Regions from separate parts of the Thioalkalivibrio thiocyanodenitrificans ARhD 1 genome, predicted to be linked through region 1. Evidence: predicted binding sites of a transcription regulator. Region 1 holds the regulator's gene; the other holds the start of a gene.
What was found. Region 1 encodes FNR, which switches genes on or off when oxygen is low (the NO sensors DNR and NnrR bind a similar motif). Its sites were predicted from a motif close to TTGATNTANATCAA; they were not measured.

Region 1 (7,419 bases):
CGTCCGGTCCGCCACCGGGCCCTTCCGGGGCGCCGGCCTGGCGACGCTTCACGTGCTCGGCGGCCTCGGACTCGAAGTCGCCGCCGGCGGAGGATTCGGTTTCGCCCTTGACCTCGTTCTCGATGGACTTCACCAGGTAGGAGGTCTCCTTCATTTCACTTTGAAGGTTCTCCTCGGTGCTGCGCAGGGCATCTTCCGTGTCCTTCATCAGGTTCTTTAACTGGTCGATCTCCCTGTTCTGCTCATTGAGCAGCTTGCGCAGTTCCTCGGTCTGGAATTCCTGCTCGATATCCGAGCGCACACTGGTGGCAAAACTCCTCAGCTTGCGCACCCACAAGCCCACCTCCCGGGCGAGGCCGGGCAGCCGGTCGGGCCCCACGACCAGCAGGGCCACCAGCAGAATGATGAGGATTTCCCAGAAGCCGATGTCGAACATTAGCGTGCCCTGCCGCCATGAGATAGGAGCAGCGCCGCGCGCCGCTCACGCGCCAGGGGGGATCAGGCCTGGCGTTTCTCGTCCTTGGAGCCGGATTCCTTCTTGACCTCGGCGTCGATAACGCGTCCTTCCGTCTGGTCTTCCACTTCCCGGCGCTCGGCGTTGTCCCCGTTGCCGCCCTCTGCGTCGTCATCGCCATCGCCGTCCCGGACGGACTTGCGGAAGTTCTTGATGGCGCTGCCGATGTCGCCGCCCATGTTGCGCAGCTTCTTGGTGCCGAACAGAAGAATGACGATCACCAGAATGATCAGGAGCTGCCAGATGCTGATGCCACCGATACCCATGTGCTTTCTCCGAAATGTCTGCCTGTGTCCAGATTGCAGTGGTTATGTCTGCGCGGCCCGGCCGGCCTTCTCGTCGATACCCGAAACCCCGAAGCGCCGCCCCAGTTCGGCAAGCACGGCGTCCGGTCCCAGCCCCTGGTGCGCCAGCATGACCAGGCAATGGAACCACAGGTCCGCTGTCTCGTGGACCAGCTGTTCCCGGTTCCCGTTCTTGGCGGCCACCACGGTCTCGGTGGCCTCCTCTCCGACCTTCTTGAGGATGGCATCAAGGCCCTTGGCATACAGGCCGGCCACATAGGAACTGTCCGGGGGCGCCTGCTTGCGGCTCTCCAGCACCCTCGCCAATTCGTCAAGAATCCGGTCACTGTTCATTTGGTGCCACCGTACATCTCTTCGGGATCCTTCAACACCGGATCCACCACCCGCCAGCCCCCGTCCTCGTAGCGGTGGAAGAAGCAGTTGTGACGCCCCGTGTGACAGGCAATGCCGCCATGCTGCTCCACTTCCAGCAGCAGGGTATCCGCGTCGCAATCAAGCCGCATCTGCACCACCCGCTGAGTGTTGCCGGAACTCTCGCCCTTGTGCCAGAGGCGCCGGCGGGAGCGGGACCAGTACACGGCCTCCCCGGTGGCCAGAGTCCGCTCCAGGGACTCACGGTTCATCCAGGCAAGCATCAGGACCTTGCCCGTACCCGTCTCCTGGGCGATCACCGGTATCAGACCGTCCGCGTTCCAGTGAATCGTGTCTAGCCAGTCTTCGGACATGATACTCCCGCCCGGCCGGAAAAGCCGGAGTGTGCGACTTTATACGCTAATCATGAAAGTTTAAACCGCGCCGCCCCCGGGACGGCGGCAGGGACGCCGCCTTCAAAGGCGCACCTCGACCCCCCGATCCGCCATGAAGCGCTTGGCCTCGCCCACCGTGTGCTGGCCGAAGTGGAATATGCTGGCGGCCAATACTGCATCGGCGCGCCCGAGTGTCACCCCGTCGACCAGGTGCTGGAGGGTGCCCACGCCGCCGGAGGCGATCACGGGCACGCGTACCGCGTCGGACACGGCGCGGGTCAGCTCGATGTCAAAGCCCTGCTTGGTGCCGTCCCGGTCCATGCTGGTCAGCAGGATCTCGCCGGCACCGCAGGCCACCATGCGCCGGGCCCAGTCCACGGCGTCCAGCCCCGTGGGCTTGCGCCCGCCGTGGGTGAAGATCTCCCAGCGGGGCGCCTCGCCGGGTGCTGAGACCCGCTTGGCGTCGATGGCCACGACGATGCACTGCGAGCCCACCCGTTCGGCCGCCTCGCGCACGAAATCCGGGTTGAACACCGCGGCGGTATTGATGGACACCTTGTCGGCACCCGCGTTGAGCAGCCGGCGGATGTCCTCGACACGACGGATGCCGCCGCCGACGGTGAGCGGAATGAACACCTGGGACGCCACCTCCTCCACCACATGGACCATGGTCTCGCGATCGTCGCTGCTCGCGGTGATGTCCAGGAAGGTGATCTCGTCTGCGCCCTCGGCATCGTAGCGCCGGGCGATCTCCACCGGATCGCCCGCGTCGCGGATGTCCACGAAGTTGACCCCCTTGACCACACGGCCACGGTCCACGTCGAGACAGGGAATGATGCGTTTCGCGAGACTCATAAGGCGGATACGGGTTGAGGGATACAGGATGCGGTAGGGGGGCGGACCCGCCGCTCGCATCCCGCCCCCTATTGGTCGGCGACCTTCTGGGCCTCGGCAAGATCAATGGTGCCTTCATAGAGGGCGCGGCCGACGATCACCCCGTCGATGCCTTCCTCGCTGACCGCGCACAGGCGCCGGATATCCTCCAGATCGGTGACCCCGCCGGAGGCGATCACCGGCACATGCACCGCCTGGGCAAGTTTGACGGTGGCGTCCACGTTCACCCCCTGCATCATGCCGTCGCGGGAGATGTCGGTATAGACGATGGCGGCCACCCCGTCCTGCTCGAAGTGCATGGCCATGTCGACCACGTCGTGATTGGACAGCTTGGACCATCCGTCGATGGCCACCTTGCCGTCCTTCGCATCCAGGCCGACGATGATCCGCCCCGGGAATTCCAGGCACAGGTCATTGACGAAATGCGGCGCGCTCACCGCCTTGGTGCCGATGATCACCCACTGTACGCCGGCATCCAGGTAGACCTGCACTGTATCGTCGTCGCGGATGCCGCCGCCCACCTGCACGGGCAGATCCGGGTATTTCGCCACAATCTCGCTGATGATGCCGGCGTTACGCGGTTCACCGGAGACGGCACCGTCCAGATCCACCACGTGCAGACGCCGGGCCCCGGCATCCAGCCAGCGACCGGCCACTTCCACCGGGTCGTCGGAAAAAACGGTCGCATCATCCATCTTGCCCTGACGCAGACGCACGCACTTGCCGTCCTTGAGGTCAATGGCCGGTATCACCAACATGCCTGTTTCTCCCACGAAAGTCATGATGACCCCTTGCCATCCCAGCGCATGAAATTCCTGAGCAGGGTGAGCCCCGGGGCCGCACTCTTCTCGGGATGGCACTGAATGGCGAAGATGTTGTCCCTTGCGATGGCCGACGTAAAACGAATGCCATACTCGGTGGTGGCCGCCACCAGGGCTGGATCGCCGGCCTGCAGATGATAGCTGTGCACGAAATAGAAGCGGCTGTCCTGGGCGATATCGCGCCACAGGGGATGTTCCATGATCTGATGCACCTGGTTCCAGCCCATGTGGGGAATCTTCAGCCGGGGGCCACCCCCGGCCTCCTGCAGATCCTCTCCGAAAAATCGCACCTGGCCCGGGAGCACGCCCAGACACCGGGTGCCACCATTCTCCTCACTATAGTCCACCAGCACCTGCATGCCCATGCAGACGCCGAGAAAGGGGCGATCAGCGGCGGTGCGGCGCAGCGCCTCGTCGAGCCCCCGGGCGGTCAACGCGGCCATGCAGTCCCGTGCGGCCCCCTGGCCCGGAAAGACCACCCGTTCGGCATCCAGAATCACCTCGGGGCTGTCGGTCAGCGATACGCGGGTACCTGCCGGCGCCACGTGCTCCAGCGCCTTGACCACGGAGCGCACGTTGCCCATGCCGTAATCGACCACTGCCACGGTGTTCATTCTGCGAGGATCCGGGAATCTGCGATGACTGGATGGATGAGTCCGTGCGGGCCCTCTCAGAGGCTGCCCTTGGTGGAGGGCGTGGCCCCCGGGATACGCGGGTCCGCTTCCGCCGCCATGCGCAGCGCCCGGCCGAAGGCCTTGAAGACGGTCTCCGCCACATGATGGGCGTTCTGCCCGCGCAGATTGTCGATATGCAGCGTCACGGCAGCATGATTGACGAAGCCCTGGAAGAACTCGCCGAACAGGTCCACATCGAACTCGCCGATGCGCGCCCGGGGATAATCCACGTGGTATTCCAGGCCGGGACGGCCGGAGAAATCCACCACCACGCGGGACAGCGCCTCGTCCAGGGGCACGTAGGCGTGCCCGTAGCGGCGGATGCCCTTCCTGTCGCCCAGCGCCTTCGCCATGGCCTGACCCAGGGTGATTCCGATGTCCTCCACCGTGTGGTGGGCATCGATGTGCAGGTCCCCTTCGGCGTCGATCTCGAGGTCCATGACCCCGTGCCGGGCCACCTGGTCCAGCATGTGCTCCAGGAAGGGTACGCCCGTGCTGAACTGGCCCCGGCCCTGGCCATCCAGATTGACCCGGGCCCGGATCCGGGTTTCCAGGGTATCGCGGGAGACCTCGGCGATTCGCTTGGACATGGTGATGCAGGAAATCCGCAGGATTGTAACGGGTTGTCATCATAGCACAGGCGCCTGTGCTTACACGCCCTATCACTCCGGGACAGGTTGTGGGGATGTCAAGGCTCGGGTATCTTGAGTATGCGGCTGCCGTTGCGCCGCCCCAAGCCACGGGAACCGAGCGAATGCCATCCTCGAATATCGTCGACCTTCACGGACTCAAGCAGGCCTGCAGCGCTTGCAGCCTCCACGACCTGTGCATTCCCATGGGTATCACCAATGAGGAGCTCGAGTCCCTGGAGAAGATCATCAACCGGCGCCGGCCCCTGCACCGGGGCGACTACCTGTACCGTCCCGGCGACCGCATGGAGGCGCTCTATGCGGTGCGCTCAGGCTCGGTCAAGACCTCGGCCCTGAGCGACGACGGCCAGGAGCAGGTCACCGGCTTTCACCTGCCCGGAGAACTCCTGGGCCTGGACGCCATCAGCGAGGGGACACACCCGTGCGCCGCGCGCGCGCTGGAGACCACTTCCGTGTGCGAGATCCCCTTCGACCGCCTGGAGGAGCTCTCCGGCAGGGTGCCTGGTCTCCAGCGGCAGCTGTTTCGCATCATGAGTCGGGAGATCCAGACCGACGAGCACCTGATGACCCTTCTGGCCAAGAAATCCTCCGACGCGCGGCTGGCCGCCTTCCTGTTGAGCCTGTCCAGCCGCTTCGGGGAACGGGGTTTCTCCCGCCAGGAGTTCAACCTGACCATGTCACGCAACGACATCGCCAACTACCTGGGTCTGGCGGTGGAGACGGTCAGCCGGCTGTTCACCCGGTTCCAGGAGAGCGGCCTGCTGTCCGTGGACCGCAAGCTGGTGGAGATCCTGGACATGGACCGCATGCACCAGGTGGCCGGCGCCCAGAGCGTGGACGAACCCCACTCGGACAAGCATCGCGGATAAAGGCGATTCAAAGTTCAAAATTCAAGATTCAAGAGGGAGGCCCTTCCTTTTGAACTTTGAATTTTAAATCTTGAATCGCCTTCCTCACCCCTCGATCCAGAACGTGACCGGGCCGTCGTTCACGAGACTCACCTGCATGTGCGCGCCAAAGCGCCCGGCGGCCACCCCGGGATACACCTCGCGGGCCCGCGCCACCAGCGCCTCGAAGAGCATGCGCCCGGTGTCCGGGTCTGCGGCGGGCGTGAAACTGGCCCGCATGCCTTTGCGGGTGTCGGCGGCCAGGGTGAACTGGGGCACCAGCAGCAGGCCGCCTCCGACGTCGCGCAGGCTGAGGTTCATGCGCCCGGCCCCATCCTCGAACATCCGGTAACCCAGGATCCGTTCCAGCAGGCGCTCCGCCCGCGCCCCGGTATCGCCCCGCCGCACCCCCACCAGTGCCAGCACACCCGGACCGATCTCGCCCACCGTTTCGCCTTCCACCCGCACCGACGCCCCGGTCACCCGCTGCAACAGGCCGATCAAGCCAGGCGCTCCGCCAATGCATCGGTGGCCCGGATCAGGGCGTCCACGATCCCCGGCTCGCCGGCGGAATGTCCGGCATCGGCGATGATCTCGAACCCGGCCCGGGGCCAGACCCGATGCAGGGCGTGGGCCTGATCCAGGGGACACACCACGTCGTAGCGGCCATGCACGATGGTGCCGGGGATATCCGCCAGGCGATGGGCGTCGCGCAACAGTTGATCCGGTTCCAGGAAGGCATCGTTCATGAAGTAGTGACACTCGATCCGGGCCAGGCTGAGCGCCACGTGGGGATCCTGGAAATGGGCAACCACCGACGGGTTGGGCAGCAGGGTGGCCGTGCGACCCTCCCACTCCGACCACGCCTTGGCCGCCGCCATCCGGGCCACCTCGTCCTGCCCCGTCAGGCGCCGGTAGTAGGCGGCGACCATGTCATCGCGCTCCGCCTCGGGAATGGGCGCCAGGTAGTCGTCCCAGTAGTCCGGAAACAGCCGGCCGGCACCGTCCTGGTAGAACCAGCGGATGTCCCGGGGGCGGCACAGGAAGATGCCCCGCAGCACCAGCCCCAGCACCCGCTCGGGATGGGCCTCTGCATAGGCCAGCGCCAGGGTGGAACCCCAGGAACCCCCGAAGACCACCCAGCGATCGATGCCCAGGTGCTCCCGGATGCACTCCATGTCCGCCACCAGGTGCGCCGTGGTGTTGCCCTCGAGCGCCGCATGCGGCCGGGAGTGCCCGCATCCCCGCTGGTCGAACAGCACGATCCGGTAGCGGGCGGGATCGAAGAAACGCCGGTGCCAGGGCTCGCACCCGGACCCGGGACCGCCATGGAGGAACACCACGGGGAGGCCGCCGGCGTTGCCGCAGGTCTCCAGATGCAAGCGGTGGATGTCATCCACCGCCAGGGTTTCGACGCGGTGCGGTTCGATGGGCGGATAGAGGCTCTTCATGGCTGATTCCGGCAACAGGGATGATCGTCCCGCCCGAAGGCAGAGTTTCGCCTTCGAACCGGCAAGGGATCTCCATCATAGCCTCTCGAACCCCTACATCTCACCACCCCGTGACGCCGACCACCCGACGGGCTGCGCCGCCACGCCCCGTGGCAAGCGGTGGCCGGACAGGAGCCGATCCGGGCTCACCCCGGCGCGAGCGTAGGCGGAATCCTACAACCAAATGTGGACCAACCTCACAATTACCCGGTTTCTCCGGCTTTCGCGGGTATGGCGGATGGCGGATCATCTTCATGGAAGCCACGGAGGGAGGGTCCAGGAGACCCGGACAGTCATCGGCAGGACGCCGGCGTCCGGTCGTGGCAGGACGTCACCAGGGAGCTTCATATCACCAATGGGCCAGGATGGCCTGGCCCCGGCGCCAGGAAGGTGCCGGGGTTTTTTTTGCCCGTCAGATTCCCAGCCATGCATCGAGGA
Region 2 (7,419 bases), 2.1 Mb from region 1:
GGAGATGGTTCAGACCATGGTCGACCGGGGCCTGCGCGTGCGCATGACCCCGCAGGGCGTGACGGGGATCAATTTCCTGGAGTTGGATTTCATGGATCCGGCGATGCAGATTCCGGTCACCATCGACTGGGTGCCGGAGAACATCTATGTGCCGTCCGCGCCGGGTACCGTGACCCAGTTCATCGAGTACGCCGATCGTATCGGCCGGCGCCTGGATCAACTGGACGTGGAGGGGGTGGTGGATAATCTGAACCGGGTGCTCGGCAGTTTGGAAACGGCCATTGGTGCCCTGGAGGTCTCGCGCATCAACGAGGAGCTGATCGCCGTGCTGACCGGTTCCCGGGCCGCCGTCCGCCGCCTCGACGATCTCTTGTCGTCGCCCCTGTTGGCCGATGTGCCAAGGGATCTGGGTGTGGCGGCGGCAAACCTGCGCGCGCTCTCCGAGAGTCCGCGATTCGACGAAAGCATGAATGCTCTGGAACGGGCCATGGAGAGTATCGAACGTACGGCCACCGGACTGGAGGGGACCATGCTGGGTCACGAGCACGATCTGGTCATTATCCTGGACAACCTGCGGGTCATGTCCGAACGGTTGCGGGACCTGAGTGAGGAGGCGGCCATGTATCCCGGGATTCTGCTGGGCAGCCCGCCGGTGCGCCGAGAGGATACGGCCCGATGACCAGGGTGCAGTCCTGGTTCCGGAACATGGGGTTCGTGCTGACGGTCCTTTCCATGAGCGCCTGTTCCATTGCCGTGAATCTGCAGCGCCCCGTGCCGGAGAAGCAGCACTTTATCCTGGATGTACAGCGTACCGCAGCCACGGCGCATGGTCCGGACGGGTCCAGACTGGTACTTGGACCCGTGCGGGTCGCCCCCGAGTTCGAAAGCCGTGCCTTTGTCTACCAAGTGGAGGCGCAGCGTTACGAGAGCGATTTCTATCATCTCTGGCTGACCAGTCCCCGGGACCAGGTGTCGAGGGTGGTCACGGAGTGGTTCCAGGAGAGCGGGGTGTTCCGGGAAGTCGTGCCTCCCGCGCTGTCGGGTGCCGCGGATTACCGGCTCGACCTGTCGGTGACGCGCCTGTACTGGGACCTGCGGGATCCCGGTGAGCCGGTGGCACACCTGACCGTCCGTGCCCATCTGTCCGCCGGATTGCGGCCGGAACGGGACGTTCGGCTGAGCACGCGCGTCGAGGCCGGCGAGCGGGCGGCATCGGCGGCGGCACAGGACAGGGTGACGGCCATGTCGCGGGCCTTCTCGCGGGCGCTGGCTGAGCTGGAAGTCGAGGTCGCCCGGGCGGTTGGCGGGCAGCCGGCCTCAGGACCGTGAGTCGTCGGGCTCGGAAGGTGCATCCTGCGGGACGAGCTTCAGGCTCACCACCGGGGACTCATCCTCGGGCCCGGCATCGGCCACCGGACCGGACAGAGCCTCCCCCGGACGGTGGGCACGTACCAGGCGCGGACCCAGGCGCAGCGTGACGCTTTCTGACTGACCTTCCCGGGCGTGGGCCAGGGCTCGTTCCGCGATCTCGTGGAGTTCCTCCGCAGTCACGTCGACAATGACGTTCATCTGCTCGATGGCCCAGGAGAGGTCCTCCTCGCGTGGTGCTGTCTGCGGCGGTTCGCCCTCGTGATGGGGGTAGAGCAGTGCGACCGGATAGCGGCGCCACCGGAAGGGGTAGTTGGCCGCCACCGCGGCCGTGAACAGGATCAGTACGTTGAACATGATCGGCGCCACCACGAAGAGGTAGCCCATACCGTAGACGGTGCTGCCGCCCAGGGCCGCGGCGAGCGCTGTCGCCCCGCCGGGCGCATGGACGCAACGGAAGAGTTGCATCATCCCGATGGAGAGCCCCACGGCCAGAGCCGCTGCGAGCGCCGGCTGGGGAAGCAGCACGGCGCAGGTCACGCCGGTCAGGCCGGAGATCAGATGTCCGCCGAACAGGGGCCAGGGTTGCGACATGCTTCCATGAGGTACGGCAAACAACAGCACTGCGGAGGATCCCATGGACGCCGCCACGAAAAGCACCGCAAGACCCTCAAGAAACCAGACGCTTACCACGTAGACCAGCAGAATCCCCAGCGTGGCGCTCAGGGCGGATACGAGGATCTCGGTCCAGCCCACGGCATTGGTGCTGGAGCCCAGCAGGCGCAGTCTGCGGATGAAGGACGGGTTTGATTGCATGGGCGCAACCCCTTTCAACGACGATCAACGGCCGCGCCGCGGCAGTGGTCTGGAACACGCGGCCTGGGAATTTGTCCAGGGAATACAATGATGTACATAAAGTACATGATTCCATGCCGACCGTCCATGGCCGGGTGATCACCCGCACCCGATGGCAGACTCGGCGGAGATGGCGCGGCCCTGCTACTGGCTGCCGCGCCCTGACGGTTTTTGGAAGAGAGCCGGTTTGGGCAGGAAGGTTTGCCTTACATGCACCCGGCTGTCAAACAGCACGAAAATGGGCTTTTAAGCCCCTGATTTTATGCGAATATGGTGGAGCGGATGGGAGTCGAACCCACGACCTCAGCAGTGCGATTGCTGCGCTCTCCCAACTGAGCTACCGCCCCATAAGCAGCGCATTGTACAAGGGCCCTCATGCCACGGCTAGCCCGGATGTGAGTGGCGGTCGCCCGGGCTTTGCCATCGACGAGGCGCCGTATCGTATTGTGACCGGAGCGGTCAGTTGCAGGATCCCGCTCCCGTGGGCGATATGCCAATGCATGGCCATCGCCCGGAGGACCGGGCTCCTACCGGGGGTCAGGTTTCGCCGGCGCTCAGGATCAAGCCCCCCAATGGGGGCAGGGTGAGCACGATGGAATGGGGGTGTCCCATCCAGGGGATGTCCTCGCTGTGGGCGGCGGGATTGCCCGCGTTGCTGCCCCCATAGTGTTCGGAGTCGGAATTGAGGAGCACCCGATAGGTGCCCGGCCGGGGTACGCCGATCCGATAGCCCTCGCGGGGGACAGGGGTGAAATTCAGGGCCACGATGACCAGATCGTCGTCCGCCCTGCGCAGGAAACTCAGCACCGATTGTGCCGCGTCGTGACAGTCGATCCACTCGAATCCCGGCCAGTCGAAATCGAGCCGGTGCAGGGCGGGGACCTCGCGGTAGAGGCGGTTGAGGTCCGAGACCAGGGCTCCGATGCCCTGGTGCGGCGGGAAGTCCAGCAGATACCAGTCCAACTGGCCGGCTGCATCCCATTCATCGCCCTGGCCGAACTCGGAACCCATGAACAGCAGCTTCTTGCCCGGGTAGGCCCACATGTAGGTATAGAGGAGGCGCAGATTGGCGAAGCGTTGCCATTCGTCGCCCGGCATCCGGTAGAGCAGGGAGCGCTTGCCGTGCACCACCTCGTCATGAGAGAAGGGCAGGACAAAGTTTTCCGTGAAGGCGTACAGCAGGCCGAAGGTGAGCTGGTCGTGATGGAAGTGCCGATGTATCGGATCCTTCCCGAAGTACTCCAGGGTGTCGTGCATCCAGCCCATGTTCCACTTCATGGAGAATCCCAGGCCGCCCAGCCAGGTGGGCCGTGTCACCTGGGGCCATGAGGTGGATTCCTCCGCGACGATCAGTGCGCCGGGATGCTGTCCCTGCACCACGTTGTTCAGTTCCCGGATGAAATCGATGGCCTCCAGGTTCTCGTTGCCCCCGTAGCGGTTCGGCTCCCACTCCCCCGCTTCGCGGGAATAGTCCAGGTAGAGCATGGAGGCCACCGCATCCACCCGCAGGCCGTCGATGTGGAATTCCTCCACCCAGTACAGGGCACTGGAGACGAGAAAGTTCCGGACCTCGTTCCTGCCGTAGTTGAAGATCAGGGTCCCCCACTCACGGTGTTCGCCCTTGCGGGGGTCCTCATGCTCGTAGAGGGCCGAGCCGTCGAAGCGGGCCAGGGCATGGCGGTCTTTGGGGAAATGGCCGGGCGCCCAGTCGAGCAGCACGCCGATGCCGTTTTCGTGACAGTGGTCGACGAAATAGCGGAATTCGTCGGGGGTCCCGAATCGGCTCGTGGGGGCGTAGTACCCGGTGGTCTGGTAGCCCCAGGAGGCGTCGAAGGGATGCTCGGTGATGGGCAGCAGTTCGATGTGGGTGAACCCCATTGCTTTCACGTAGTCCACAAGTGCATGCGCCAGTTCCCGATAGCCGAGAAACTCCCCTTCGGGACCCCGCTTCCAGGACCCCAGGTGCACCTCGTAGATGGACATGGGGCGATGCAGCCACTGGTCCCCGTGGCGCGCGGCGAGCCAGTCGCTGTCACCCCAGTCGTACCGGTCCGGAGCGGGCACCACGCCGGCGGTTCTCGGACGCAGCTCGAACTGTTGCCCATAAGGGTCGGTCTTGATCAGGATCTCGCCCGTATCCCGGTTGCGGATCTCGTACTTGTAGAGGCAACCGGGCTCCAGGCCGGGGATGAAAAGTTCCCAGATGCCGCTTCCGCCCCGCACCCGCATGGGGTGCACTCGCCCGTCCCAGCGGTTGAAATCGCCTACCACGCTGACCCGCTCCGCACCCGGCGCCCACACGGCGAATCGCACGCCCTCCACATCGTCCACGGTGTGACTGTGGGCGCCCATGATGCGGTAGGCATGCCAGTGGCGGCCTTCATTGAACAGGTGAACGTCGAAATCGGGCGTCTGTGGGGCGAAGGCGTAGGGGTCATAGGCCACCTGCTCGTGCCCGTGGCCGTCACTCCAGCGGATACGGTAGGGCCGGTCGGGCAGTGAGTCGCCCTGCCACTGGAACAGGTCCGTGTCGTCCAGCCGCTGCATGGGTGCGTCGGACGCCTCCACCACCCAGGCCTCGACGGCCCGAGGCAACAGGGCCCGAACCAAGCTCTGTCCATCAAGCGGATGGCGTCCGAGCACGGCGAAGGGATCGTGATGACGGGCATCAAGAACTCTTTGAACTTCCGGTGGGATGATGATCTTGGTGGTGACCGACATTTTTGCTCCGAGGATCCTGCCGCCAGATGGCAAATGTAATAGAATTGCAATCGAGGATGCGCATCATGCGCAATGACGCCCCGGTCATCCGTGGCCGTTCCTCCCGGCAGCTTAACATGCCCGTGACGACCCGAAGCCGCCCCACTGAAAGGAGCACTCAAGGGCTATGAAAGCACAATCCCAGCGCTTCGTCAGTCGTATCACGCGGGACACGCTGGCGCTCATCCTCGCGGGCGGCCGGGGATCCCGCCTCAAGCAACTGACCATGTGGCGCGCCAAGCCGGCGGTGCCTTTCGGCGGCAAGTTCCGGATCATCGATTTCCCCCTCTCCAACTGCATCAATTCCGGCATCCGGCAGGTGGGGGTGTTGACCCAGTACAAGGCCCACTCGCTGATTCAGCACATACAGAAGGGGTGGGGCTTTTTGCGCGGCGAGTTCGGGGAGTTCATCGAACTGCTGCCGGCGCAGCAACGCATCGAGACCTCCTGGTATCTGGGTACGGCGGACGCGGTCTACCAGAACCTGGACATCATCCGCCAGCACGCGCCCGGCTATGTGCTGATCCTTGCGGGCGATCACATCTACAAGATGGACTACGGCGACATGATCGCCTATCACGTGGAAACGGGCGCCGACATGACCGTGGGGTGCCTGGAAGTGGATCTGGATACGGCAAGGGCCTTCGGCGTCATGGCCGTCAACGAGAACGGGCGCGTGCGCGAATTCGCGGAGAAACCCGAACAGCCCGCAGCCATGCCCGGTCGGCCGGATCGTGCCCTGGCCTCCATGGGCATCTACGTGTTCAACACGCAGTTCCTGTTCGAGCAGTTGATCAAGGATGCCGATACACCGGGTTCGAGCCGGGATTTCGGCAAGGACATCATCCCCAGCGTGATCGGGCCCTATCGCGTGATGGCGTATCCGTTTCGTGACACCCAGACCGGCAGCCAGGCGTACTGGCGCGACGTGGGCACCATCGATGCCTACTGGGAATCCAACCTGGAACTGATCGGTGTGACGCCCGAGCTCAATCTCTACGACATGGACTGGCCCATCTGGACCTATCAGGAGCAGCTTCCGCCGGCGAAGTTCGTGTTCGACGACGAGGACCGGCGCGGCACGGCGGTGGACTCCATGGTCTCGGGGGGGTGCATCATCTCCGGCGCGACGGTCCGCCACTCCCTGCTGTTCTCCAATGTGCTGGTCAACTCCTACGCCCAGGTGCAGGACAGCGTGGTACTGCCCAACGTGGAGGTGGGCCGCTACTGCCGTATCACCAGGGCGGTCATCGACAAGGGCTGCCGGATCCCGGAAGGCACGGTGATCGGCGAGGACCCCGCCGAGGATGCACGGCGCTTCTACGTGTCGCCGGGCGGGGTGGTGGTGGTCACGCCCGAGATGCTGGGTACCGGCGAACGCTATGTGCGCTGAGCACGCGCGAAGGGCGGCCGGCCGGCCGCTCAGGGTCGTGCTGTGCTGGCATATGCATCAGCCCCAGTACCGGGATGTGGAGAACCGCCGCTACGCGCTGCCCTGGACCTACCTTCACGCCATCAAGGATTACGTGGACATGGCGGCCCACCTGGAGGCGGCCCCGGATGCGCGGGCAGTGGTCAACTTCGCCCCGGTGCTGCTGGAGCAGATCGAAGACTACGCCGCGCAGGTGCGGGACCATCTGGCGCGGGGCGAGGAGATCCGGGATCCCCTGCTGTCGGCCCTGGCCGGCGACCATATGCCCGACGATCCGGCCGGGCGCAGGGCCCTGGCGGAAGCCTGCCTCCATGCCAATCACAAGCATCTGATCGAGCCGTTTCCGCACTTTCACGTTCTGGTGCAGATGGCCCAATGGCTGTGCGATCAGCCGGCGGGGTTCCTGTATCAGTCCGAGGGTTTCTTCGCCGACCTGGTGACGTGGTATCACCTGGCGTGGCTCGGCGAGACGGTGCGGCGCGAGGATGCCCGGGTCCAGTCGCTTATGGACAAGGGCCAGCAGTTCAGTCTCCAGGACCGCCGCTGTCTGCTTGAGGTCATCGGGGAGATCCTTGGCGAGGTGGTGTCGCGTTACCGCCAGTTGGCCGAACAGGGGCGGGTGGAGCTGTCCTTCAGCCCCTATGCCCACCCCATCGTGCCACTGCTGCTGGATCTGCGCGCGGCGCGCGAGGCCGTGCCGGACGCGCCGCTGCCCCGGTGCCGCGCCTATCCGGGCGGCGAGGAACGGGTGCGCTGGCACCTGGAGCGGGGGCTCGAGGTCTTCGAGCGGCACTTCGGCAGGCGCCCAGACGGCTGCTGGCCGTCCGAGGGAGGTGTAAGTACGGCCACGTTACGGCTGCTTGCGGAGTACGGCATTCGCTGGACCGCGAGCGGGGAAAACGTGCTGGCCAACAGCCTGCGCGAGGCGGGAATGCTCGAGGATGGCGAGGACCGCGGCTGGTTGCACCGGCCTTACGTGCTGGAAGGCGCCGATACCGTCTGCT

Region 2: a site for FNR is predicted at 2,272-2,285, ahead of THITHI_RS18305 (HPP family protein). Genes of this name have one in related genera too.

Annotation. Positions count from the first base shown of each region.
Region 1 is NZ_KB900536.1:2,541,483-2,548,901, reverse strand. It holds gene tatB (Sec-independent protein translocase protein TatB) at 1-436, opposite strand, end outside; gene tatA (twin-arginine translocase TatA/TatE family subunit) at 499-780, opposite strand; gene THITHI_RS0112135 (phosphoribosyl-ATP diphosphatase) at 823-1,152, opposite strand; gene hisI (phosphoribosyl-AMP cyclohydrolase) at 1,149-1,544, opposite strand; gene hisF (imidazole glycerol phosphate synthase subunit HisF) at 1,647-2,420, opposite strand; gene hisA (1-(5-phosphoribosyl)-5-[(5-phosphoribosylamino)methylideneamino]imidazole-4-carboxamide isomerase) at 2,489-3,217, opposite strand; gene hisH (imidazole glycerol phosphate synthase subunit HisH) at 3,238-3,894, opposite strand; gene hisB (imidazoleglycerol-phosphate dehydratase HisB) at 3,951-4,544, opposite strand; gene fnr (fumarate/nitrate reduction transcriptional regulator Fnr) at 4,709-5,473, shown strand; gene dtd (D-aminoacyl-tRNA deacylase) at 5,558-5,995, opposite strand; gene pip (prolyl aminopeptidase) at 5,992-6,942, opposite strand; gene yihA (ribosome biogenesis GTP-binding protein YihA/YsxC) at 7,394-7,419, opposite strand, start outside.
Region 2 is NZ_KB900536.1:449,255-456,673, forward strand. It holds gene THITHI_RS0102005 (MlaD family protein) at 1-679, shown strand, start outside; gene THITHI_RS0102010 (ABC-type transport auxiliary lipoprotein family protein) at 676-1,329, shown strand; gene THITHI_RS18305 (HPP family protein) at 1,318-2,184, opposite strand; tRNA gene THITHI_RS0102020 (tRNA-Ala) at 2,495-2,570, opposite strand; gene glgB (1,4-alpha-glucan branching protein GlgB) at 2,761-4,944, opposite strand; gene glgC (glucose-1-phosphate adenylyltransferase) at 5,111-6,376, shown strand; gene THITHI_RS0102035 (glycoside hydrolase family 57 protein) at 6,366-7,419, shown strand, end outside.